3 regions of the Streptomyces sp. NPDC050147 genome follow, and region 2 is predicted to be linked to each of the others. Evidence: predicted binding sites of a transcription regulator. Region 2 holds the regulator's gene; each other region holds the start of a gene.
What was found. Region 2 encodes HrcA, which represses chaperone genes, less so after heat shock. Its sites were predicted from a motif close to TTNGCACTCNGNNNNNCNGAGTGCNAA; they were not measured.
Positions count from the first base shown of each region.

Region 1 (3,271 bases), on a different contig from region 2:
TCCTTGGTGATGGTCACGCGACGGGCGGTGCCGAGCACGTCCAGGCCGACCTGGTCGAGCTTGAGGCCGACCTCTTCGGCGATGACGGTGGCGCCGGTGAGCGTGGCGAGGTCACCGAGCATGGCCTTGCGGCGGTCACCGAAGCCGGGGGCCTTCACCGCGACGGCGTTGAAGGTGCCGCGGATCTTGTTCACGACCAGGGTCGAGAGGGCCTCGCCCTCGACGTCCTCGGCGATGATCAGCAGCGGCTTCGAGGCGTTGGTCTGGATGACCTTCTCGAGCAGCGGCAGCAGGTCCTGGATGGACGAGATCTTGCCCTGGTGGATGAGGATGTACGGGTCGTCGAGGACGGCCTCCATACGCTCCTGGTCGGACACCATGTACGGGGACAGGTAGCCCTTGTCGAAGGCCATGCCCTCGGTGAAGTCCAGCTCCAGACCGAAGGTGTTGGACTCCTCGACGGTGATGACACCGTCCTTGCCGACCTTGTCCATCGCCTCGGCGATGAGCTCGCCGACCTGCGGGTCCTGGGCGGACAGACCGGCGACGGCCGCGATGTCGGCCTTGTCGTCGATCGGGCGCGCGGTGGCGAGGAGCTCCGCGGAGACGGCCGCGACGGCGGCGTCGATGCCCTTCTTCAGGGCGGCCGGGGAGGCGCCGGCGGCTACGTTGCGCAGGCCTTCCTTGACCAGGGCCTGGGCGAGCACGGTCGCGGTGGTGGTGCCGTCACCCGCGATGTCGTTGGTCTTGGTCGCCACCTCCTTGACGAGCTGCGCGCCAAGGTTCTCGTACGGGTCGTCGACCTCGACCTCACGGGCGATGGTGACGCCGTCGTTGGTGATGGTGGGGGCGCCGAACTTCTTGTCGATGACGACGTTGCGGCCACGGGGGCCGATCGTCACCTTGACCGTGTCGGCAAGCTTGTTGACGCCGCGCTCGAGGGCGCGACGGGCGTCCTCGTCGAACTTCAGGATCTTCGCCATGGGAGCGGTTCAGCCCTCTCGAAAACTCAGGGGGGTCCGGGGTCGACCTCGACCCCCGGAATGTTCAGCAACGAACCGCGCCCCTCGCCGCCCGGCAATCAGCGGGGTGACCAGGGGCGCAGCTCATAGCAAAATCTGGTGAAGCGGGTGAATTACTTCTCGACGATCGCGAGTACGTCGCGAGCCGAGAGGACGAGGTACTCGTCACCGTTGTACTTCACCTCGGTGCCGCCGTACTTGCTGTACAGCACGACATCGCCGACCTTCACGTCGAGCGGCAGGCGCTCGCCGTTCTCGAAGCGGCCCGGGCCCACGGCGAGGACAGCACCCTCCTGGGGCTTCTCCTTCGCGGTGTCCGGAATGACCAGGCCAGAGGCCGTGGTCTGCTCGGCGTCGAGCGGCTGGACCACAATGCGGTCCTCAAGCGGCTTGATGGCAACCTTGGAGCTGGCGGTCGTCACGATCCGGTCTCCCCCTTCGGAGATCTACGGGGTTAACAGTCTGGGGTGGCGACCAGGTGGATCCGTCGTCGCGGGTGCCGGACCTGCCCGTCGCTGTTGGCACTCTCCAGTGGTGAGTGCCAAGGCCGAGACTAGGACGACGATTAGCACTCGGTCAAGCGGACTGCTAATTCGCTGACGCGGGTCTTATCCGGGTGGAGTGCGCTCGGGGGGCACGGAGGCCGCCTCGCGCCCCTCCGCGCAACGTCTCCCGAGGGCCGGCGGTTCCGTCTTCGCGTCCACGCGCCGCCCGGTTTCCGGCGGGCCCGCGGGTGGCGCGCAACTGGGCGAGGCCCCCGGTTTTCTCGGGGGGACCTTCTCCGCCGCCTTGCGGCCGAGGCGCTCGATCGGGTCCACCGACTGCGCGCACCCGGTGAGCAGCGCGGGCGCGAGCACGCCTGCCGCGAGGGTGGCGGCGAGGAAGCGGTGCGCCCGCGCCCGCCCGGTCACAGGTGGTCCTCCAGCCCGGTCACAGGTAGTCCTCCAGCCTGGCCACCGCGTACCCCTTGTCGGTGACCGTCTTCATGACCTTGCGGACCATGTCGGGCATCGTGCCCTTCCAGTCCTCGCGGCCCCGGAAGTGCGTGAGGATGATGTCGCCGGGGTGCAGGTCCCGGTCCCACTCGCGCCACTCCATGCGGTCGGCGAAGGCCTCGGAGGCCCACAGCGGCACGGCCTTGATCCCGCAGGACTTGGCGGCCCGCAGCGTGTCCGCGTTGTAGTTGCCGTACGGCGGGCGGAAGAGCTCCGGCCGCTTGCCGTAGCGCTTGTGGATGACGTCTTGCATGCCGCAGATCTCGCGGCGCTGGCCCGCGTACGAGAGGCCCGGCATGTAGCGGTGGTTGAGCGTGTGGTTGTTCAGCACGACACCACGGGACTGCATCTTCTTGAAGTAGCCGTAGTCCTCCTTGACCAGATAGTCGCTGAGGAACGCGGTGTAGGGGATCTGCAGTTCGCTCATCATCTTGAGCAGCGCCGGGTCCTTCTCGGCGCCGTCGTCGATGGTCAGGAAGACGATCTTCTTCTTGGTCGGGATCGTCGTGAAGACGGGCGGCAGACTCGACTGCCCCTTGACCTCGAACCCCTTGCGGGTGGTGATCTTCGGCTTCTTCTCCGGGGCTCGCGGCGCGGCCAGCGGGGTCTTCGCCAGGCCCCAGCGCTTGGCGGCGGCGGCGCGGGCGACCTGGGCGACGCGGAGTTTCTGGGCGTAGGAGTCGAGGGCGCGGGCGGGCGGCGCGTCCAGACGCTGCTGGCCGGGGGCGGGGTTCGACCCGCCGTCGGCGCCCGAGGCGCAGCCGGAGGCGATCGCGGCGACGGCGAGCACGGCCACCCCGGCGCGTACCCGTCCCCTGGCCCGGCGCCACGCCCGGCCTCGCCCCGGAGTGTGCCACCTTGGGCTGAATTTGTCGTTTTGTCTTACTAGTTGCATGGCGCCGGATCTTTGCAGCTCACGGCCCCGCTGCCGGGCCGACACCGCCACCGGGCGCGCACCATCCACCGACTGGCCCACAATGGGCCGGGTGAACGACCTCGACCGCGCCTCGACCGCCCTGACCTCCTTCTCCGCGCTGCTCACCCCCGAAGGCCGGTCCCTTCTCGATCTCGACGAGGTACGGGAGGCCGATCCGGCCCGGGAGCTGGCCGTCGCCACCCGCCTGCGCCGCGATCACCCGGCCGAGCTGGTCACCGCGGTGCTCGCGCAGGCGCGGCTGCGCCGCCGTGCGGTGGCGAAATTCGGGGCCGAGGACGCGCGGCGGATGTTCTTCACTGCGAACGGCGTCGAGCAGG
Region 1 is NZ_JBFALJ010000042.1:28,128-31,398, forward strand. It holds gene groL (chaperonin GroEL) at 1-983, opposite strand, end outside; gene groES (co-chaperone GroES) at 1,136-1,444, opposite strand; partial or broken gene AB0I94_RS39920 (polysaccharide deacetylase) at 1,796-1,879, opposite strand; gene AB0I94_RS39925 (polysaccharide deacetylase family protein) at 1,953-2,912, opposite strand; gene AB0I94_RS39930 (methyltransferase domain-containing protein) at 2,995-3,271, shown strand, end outside.
Region 1: the regulator HrcA is predicted to act here: its motif matches at 1,588-1,614, upstream of groES (co-chaperone GroES).

Region 2 (3,271 bases):
TGCGGTAGACGTCGACGGCGGCGGCGTCGGCGTATTCCGGCTGCGGCATGAAGAGGTTCACGCCGAACGGCCGGCTCGTGAGCCCCCGCAGCTGTTTGATCTCCTGGTACATCCCGTCGGCGGTTTTGTACCCGGCGGCGAGATAACCGAGCCCCCCGGCCTCGGACACGGCCGCGGCGAGCTGGGGGCACGAAGCGCCGCCCGCCATGGGGGCCTGCACGATCGGATAGCGACAGAGATCGGTCAGCGCGGAGGACATGAACGCATCGTGCCATGCCCTCAACGAAGGGCCGAATCGCGCCCCGTCAGGGGCGCGGGGAACGGCGCGAGCAACCACGAACGGCCCGCGGACGAAGAAGACAAAGCGCCCCCGGCACGGGGTATCCGCTGCCGGGGGCACCAAAAAGCACTGCTCAAGGCGCTACCGCCCGTTGAACGCGTCCTTCAGGCGGGAGAACAGACCCTGCTGTCCCGGCTGGAACTGCCCCGTGGGCCGCTCCTCGCCCCGCATCACCGCGAGCTCCCGCAGGACCCGCTCCTGCTCCGCGTCCAGCTTGCTCGGCGTGAGGACCTCGACGTGCACGATGAGGTCACCGCGTCCACCGCCCCGCAGGTGCGTGATGCCCCTGCCGTGCAGCGGGACCGACTGGCCGGACTGCGTGCCCGGCCGGATGTCGACCTCCTCCAGGCCGTCCAGCGTCTCCAGGGGCACCTTGGTGCCCAGAGCCGCGGCCGTCATGGGGATGGTGACCGTGCAGTGCAGATCGTCCCCGCGCCGCTGGAACACGGCGTGCGGCTGCTCGTGGATCTCCACGTACAGGTCGCCGGCGGGGCCGCCGCCGGGGCCGACCTCGCCCTCGCCCGCGAGCTGGATCCGCGTGCCGTTGTCGACACCCGCGGGGATCTTCACGGTGAGCGTCCGCCGCGACCGGATGCGGCCGTCGCCGGCGCACTCCGGGCAGGGCGTGGGCACGACCGTGCCGAAGCCCTGACACTGCGGGCACGGCCGCGACGTCATGACCTGACCGAGGAAGGACCGCGTGACCTGCGACACCTCACCGCGACCGCGGCACATGTCACACGTCTGAGCGGACGTCCCCGGCGCGGCGCCTTCACCGCTACAGGTCGTACAGACGACCGCCGTGTCGACCTGTATGTCCTTGGTGGTCCCGAAGGCCGCCTCGTCCAGGTCGATCTCGAGGCGGATCATGGCGTCCTGGCCACGGCGCGTGCGCGACCGGGGGCCACGCTGCGACGCCGTCCCGAAGAACGCGTCCATGATGTCCGAGAAGTTGCCGAAGCCACCGGCTCCAAAACCGCCCGCACCTCCGCCGCCGCCCGCCTGGGACAGCGGGTCACCGCCGAGGTCGTAGACCTGCTTCTTCTGCGGGTCCGACAACACCTCGTACGCGGCGTTGATCTCCTTGAAGCGCTCCTGAGTCTTCGGGTCCGGATTCACGTCCGGGTGAAGCTCTCGCGCAAGCCTTCGGAAGGCCTTCTTGATCTCGTCCTGGGAAGCGTCGCGGCGCACGCCTAGTACGGCGTAGTAGTCCGTGGCCACTTACGACTCCGCCAGGATCTGTCCGACGTAACGTGCCACTGCGCGTACTGCTCCCATCGTTCCCGGATAGTCCATGCGGGTCGGGCCGACCACGCCGAGTTTGGCTACTGCCTCGCTGCCCGAACCGTAGCCGACGGAGACCACGGACGTGGAGCTGAGTCCCTCATGGGCGTTCTCGTGACCGATCCGTACGGTCATGCCCGAATCCGTGGCCTCGCCAAGCAACTTGAGCAGGACGACCTGCTCCTCAAGAGCCTCCAGGACGGGCCTGATGGTGAGGGGAAAATCATGTCCGAAGCGGGTGAGATTGGCCGTTCCGCCGATCATCAGCCGCTCCTCCGTCTCCTCGACGAGGGTTTCGAGGAGCGTGGAGAGCACCGTCGCCACCGTCCCCCGGTCCTCCGCGTCGAAGGACTCCGTCATGTCCTGCACCAGCTGCGGCACGTCCGCGAAGCGACGGCCCGCGACCCTGCTGTTGAGCCTCGCCCGCAGGTCCGCGAGCGAGGACTCGCCGAACGGGGCGGGACAGTCGATCATGCGCTGCTCGACCCGGCCCGTGTCCGTGATCAGTACGAGCATCAGGCGGGCGGGAGCCAGCGAGAGCAGCTCCACGTGCCGCACCGTCGACCGCGTGAGGGACGGATACTGCACGACCGCGACCTGCCGGGTGAGCTGCGCGAGCAGCCGCACCGTGCGCGCCACGACGTCGTCGAGGTCGACGGCGCCGTCGAGGAAGTTCTGGATGGCCCTGCGCTCCGGCGCCGCCATCGGCTTGACGCCCGCGAGCCGGTCGACGAAGAGCCGATACCCCTTGTCCGTGGGGATGCGTCCCGCGCTCGTGTGAGGCTGGGCGATGAACCCTTCCTCCTCCAGCGCCGCCATGTCGTTGCGGACCGTGGCCGGAGAGACGCCGAGGCTGTGCCGCTCGGTGAGCGCCTTGGAGCCGACGGGCTCCTCGGTGCCGACGTAGTCGTGGACGATGGCACGCAACACCTCGAGCCTGCGTTCACTGAGCATCCGCGCAACACCTCCACCTTTTCGCCCTGAGACTTGTCTGCCCCGCTGCTTGCCTGGCACTCCCCGCGGGTGAGTGCCAGCCTGCACCGGGCCCAGTGTACGGCTGCGAGGTACGGACCCGGCAAGGGCCGGACCGCCGGCGCCGGTCCGGCGGGTGGGGCGGCGGCTGCCAAGCCGCCCGTACGGGGCTAGCGTCGAGGGCATGGACGTGGCACTGGCTTGGGAAGAGGCGGGCTGGGAACGGCTCGCGCCGCACGTGGGGCGCCGGCGTCTGCCGGTCTGGGACTGTACGGCGGGCCTCGTCGTGGGCGGCGAATCGGCGCTGATGATCGAGGCGGGCGCGACCCTGCGCGAGGGAGCGGAGCTGCGCACCCAGGCGCGCGGCATCATGGGCGGGGGCCGCCGGGTCACCCATCTCGTCCTGACGCACCCGCACTTCGACCACGTGCTCGGCGCAGCGGCGTTCGCGGGCGTGGAGGTGTACGGCGCGGTCGGCCTCGACGCGCTGCTCGTCAGGGGGCGGGACGAGCTGCGCGAGGACGCCGTCCGGCACGGCGTGAGCCCCGACGCCGCGGCGGAGGCCGCCGACCTGCTCGTCCACCCGCGCCACTCGGTGTGCGGGGAGTGGACGCTCGACCTGGGCGGCGGGGTGCAGGTCCTGCTGGCGAACGTCGGCCCGGGGCACTCGGGGCA
Region 2 is NZ_JBFALJ010000001.1:709,567-712,837, forward strand. It holds gene AB0I94_RS03345 (nitronate monooxygenase) at 1-259, opposite strand, end outside; gene dnaJ (molecular chaperone DnaJ) at 422-1,561, opposite strand; gene hrcA (heat-inducible transcriptional repressor HrcA) at 1,562-2,578, opposite strand; gene AB0I94_RS03360 (MBL fold metallo-hydrolase) at 2,781-3,271, shown strand, end outside.

Region 3 (3,271 bases), on a different contig from region 2:
CGTGAACCTGCGGCCGTACTACGGCGAGGGCTCCAAGACCCTCGCGTACGAGATCTGCGAGCAGCTGGGGTGGGTCCTCCCCGACCAGCTGGTCATTCCGATCGCCTCGGGTTCGCAGCTCACGAAGATCGACAAGGGGCTGAAGGAGCTCATCGCGCTCGGCCTCGTGGAGGACAAGCCCTACAAGATCTTCGGCGCGCAGGCGGAAGGGTGCTCGCCGGTGTCCACCGCCTTCAAGGCCGGCCACGACGTCGTACGCCCCCAGAAGCCGAACACCATCGCCAAGTCGCTGGCCATCGGCAACCCCGCCGACGGGCCGTACGTCCTGGACATCGCGCGCCGCACGGGCGGCGCGGTGGAGGACGTGAACGACGAGCAGGTCGTGGACGCGATCAAGCTGCTCGCCCGGACCGAGGGGATCTTCGCGGAGACCGCCGGTGGTGTGACGGTGGGCGTCACGAAGAAGTTGCTTGAGGCGGGGCTCATCGACCCCGCCTTGACCACGGTGGTCCTGAACACGGGTGACGGTCTCAAGACGCTTGACGCTGTCGCTGAGACTTCGCAGGCCACCGCCACCATTCGCCCCAGCCTTGAGGCGTTCCGCGCCGCGGGGCTCGCCGGTTAACCGCCGTAGGGCCTGAGCCTTCTCTCCGCCTGCGGACCGTCGTGGCTGGTCGCGCAGTTCCCCGCGCCCCTGAAGGGGCCCCACGCACCCCGAGGTGAATCCATGAGCGTAAACGTCCGCATCCCCACCATTCTCCGCACCTACACCGGCGGTGAGTCCGAGGTCGCCGCCGAGGGGGCGACCCTCTCCGAGGTCATCGCCGACCTGGAGGCCAAGCACGCCGGTATCGCGGCGCGTGTCCTGGACGACCAGGGCAAGCTGCGGCGCTTCGTGAACGTCTACGTGAACGACGACGACGTCCGCTTCGAGCAGGGTCTTGAGACGGCCACGCCGGACGGTGCCGGGGTCTCGATCATCCCCGCCGTCGCGGGTGGCTGATCCTTTACAGAAACACCCTGCGTAATGGCGATTGCCCCCTCCGCGAGAGAAACGGAGGGGGCAATTCCATGTGGTTGAGCGCGGTACAGTTGGGAAGCGAGCTTCCCCGTTTGTGCCCAGCGCATATACGAAGTCGCCCTGAGGGCGACAAGAAGTAGCCAATGTGCACTGCCCATTTGCCCTTCCCGTGGCATTTGTCTGGCCCGACTTGCCCTGAACTCCGGCGAATTCTCCGCATATCACCGTTCAGGCGTGCCCAGAATTCTCGTCCGATTGACCTGTTGCAGAGGGCAGTTGGACAGATACATTCAGCCGCGGTCGACGCGTTCCGGCGCACGCCTCCACAACCCATTGGGGGGGTGAGGTCTGACCCGGGTCCGCGAAGTGCGGGTCCGTGCAAGGGCCAGTAATAGGGGAGTTAGGCATGGCTCAGGGCACCGTCAAGTGGTTCAACGCGGAGAAGGGGTACGGCTTCATCGCGGTCGACGGTGGTGCGGATGTTTTCGTCCACTACAGCGCGATTCAGATGGACGGCTACCGCACCCTTGAAGAAGGTCAGCGAGTGGAGTTCGAGATCTCGCAGGGCCAGAAGGGTCCGCAGGCGGACATGGTCAAGCTCGCCGTCTGATCTCGGCGCGATCGGCCAGCGAACTTAGCGAGTGACGAGGGGCCCGCATCCCGACAGGGGTGCGGGTCCCTCGTGTGTCGCCGCACGTCCGCCGCACGTACCGCCCCACGTCCCGCCGTGCGCCCCCGCCGCACACCGCTGGCCGCGCGCCCCCTCGTACGTCGGGTATCCGTGAGAGGCGCTTGCACTCGCAGGGGTCGAGTGCTAATCATTGGGCTTAGCACTCTCCCAGTGAGAGTGACAGAACTTGGATCGGGTCGGTGAGGCCCGCAGGCCGGGTGGGGCAAGGAACCACAAGGTTTGCAGGCCGTCCGTCGCGGGCGCTGGCGCGATCCGGAAGCATGCCACCCCTGTCCGGGAGGACCACTTCACATGGCCAAGATCATCGCGTTCGACGAGGAGGCACGGCGCGGCCTCGAGCGCGGCATGAACCAGCTCGCCGACGCCGTCAAGGTGACCCTGGGCCCCAAGGGTCGCAACGTCGTCCTCGAGAAGAAGTGGGGCGCCCCCACGATCACCAACGATGGTGTTTCCATCGCCAAGGAGATCGAGCTCGAGGACCCGTACGAGAAGATCGGCGCCGAGCTGGTCAAGGAGGTCGCGAAGAAGACGGACGACGTCGCCGGTGACGGCACGACGACCGCGACCGTCCTGGCCCAGGCGCTGGTCCGCGAGGGCCTGCGTAACGTAGCCGCCGGCGCCAACCCGATGGCCCTCAAGCGTGGCATCGAGAAGGCCGTCGAGGCCGTCTCGGGCGCTCTGCTCGAGCAGGCCGTCGACGTGGAGACCAAGGAGCAGATCGCTTCCACGGCCTCCATCTCCGCCGCCGACACCCAGATCGGCGAGCTCATCGCCGAGGCGATGGACAAGGTCGGCAAGGAAGGCGTCATCACCGTCGAGGAGTCGCAGACCTTCGGGCTCGAGCTTGAGCTCACCGAGGGCATGCGCTTCGACAAGGGCTACATCTCGGCGTACTTCGCCACCGACATGGAGCGTATGGAGGCGTCGCTCGACGACCCGTACATCCTGATCGTCAACTCGAAGATCTCGAACGTGAAGGACCTCCTTCCGCTCCTCGAGAAGGTCATGCAGTCCGGCAAGCCGCTGCTGATCATCGCCGAGGACGTCGAGGGCGAGGCCCTGTCGACCCTGGTCGTCAACAAGATCCGTGGCACGTTCAAGTCCGTCGCCGTCAAGGCCCCGGGCTTCGGTGACCGCCGCAAGGCCATGCTCGGCGACATCGCCATCCTCACCGGTGGCACCGTCATCTCCGAGGAGGTCGGCCTCAAGCTGGAGAACGCCGGTCTCGACCTGCTCGGCCGTGCCCGCAAGGTCGTCATCACCAAGGACGAGACCACGATCGTCGACGGCTCCGGTGAGAGCGACCAGGTCCAGGGTCGCGTCAACCAGATCCGCGCCGAGATCGAGAACTCGGACAGCGACTACGACCGCGAGAAGCTGCAGGAGCGCCTGGCGAAGCTCGCCGGCGGTGTTGCGGTCATCAAGGCCGGTGCCGCGACCGAGGTCGAGCTCAAGGAGCGCAAGCACCGCATCGAGGACGCCGTTCGCAACGCGAAGGCGGCCGTCGAAGAGGGCATCGTCGCCGGTGGTGGCGTGGCCCTCATCCAGGCCGCCTCTGT
Region 3 is NZ_JBFALJ010000023.1:130,895-134,165, forward strand. It holds gene thrC (threonine synthase) at 1-625, shown strand, start outside; gene AB0I94_RS30355 (MoaD/ThiS family protein) at 728-1,003, shown strand; gene AB0I94_RS30360 (cold-shock protein) at 1,428-1,631, shown strand; gene groL (chaperonin GroEL) at 2,004-3,271, shown strand, end outside.
Region 3: the regulator HrcA is predicted to act here: its motif matches at 1,849-1,875, upstream of groL (chaperonin GroEL).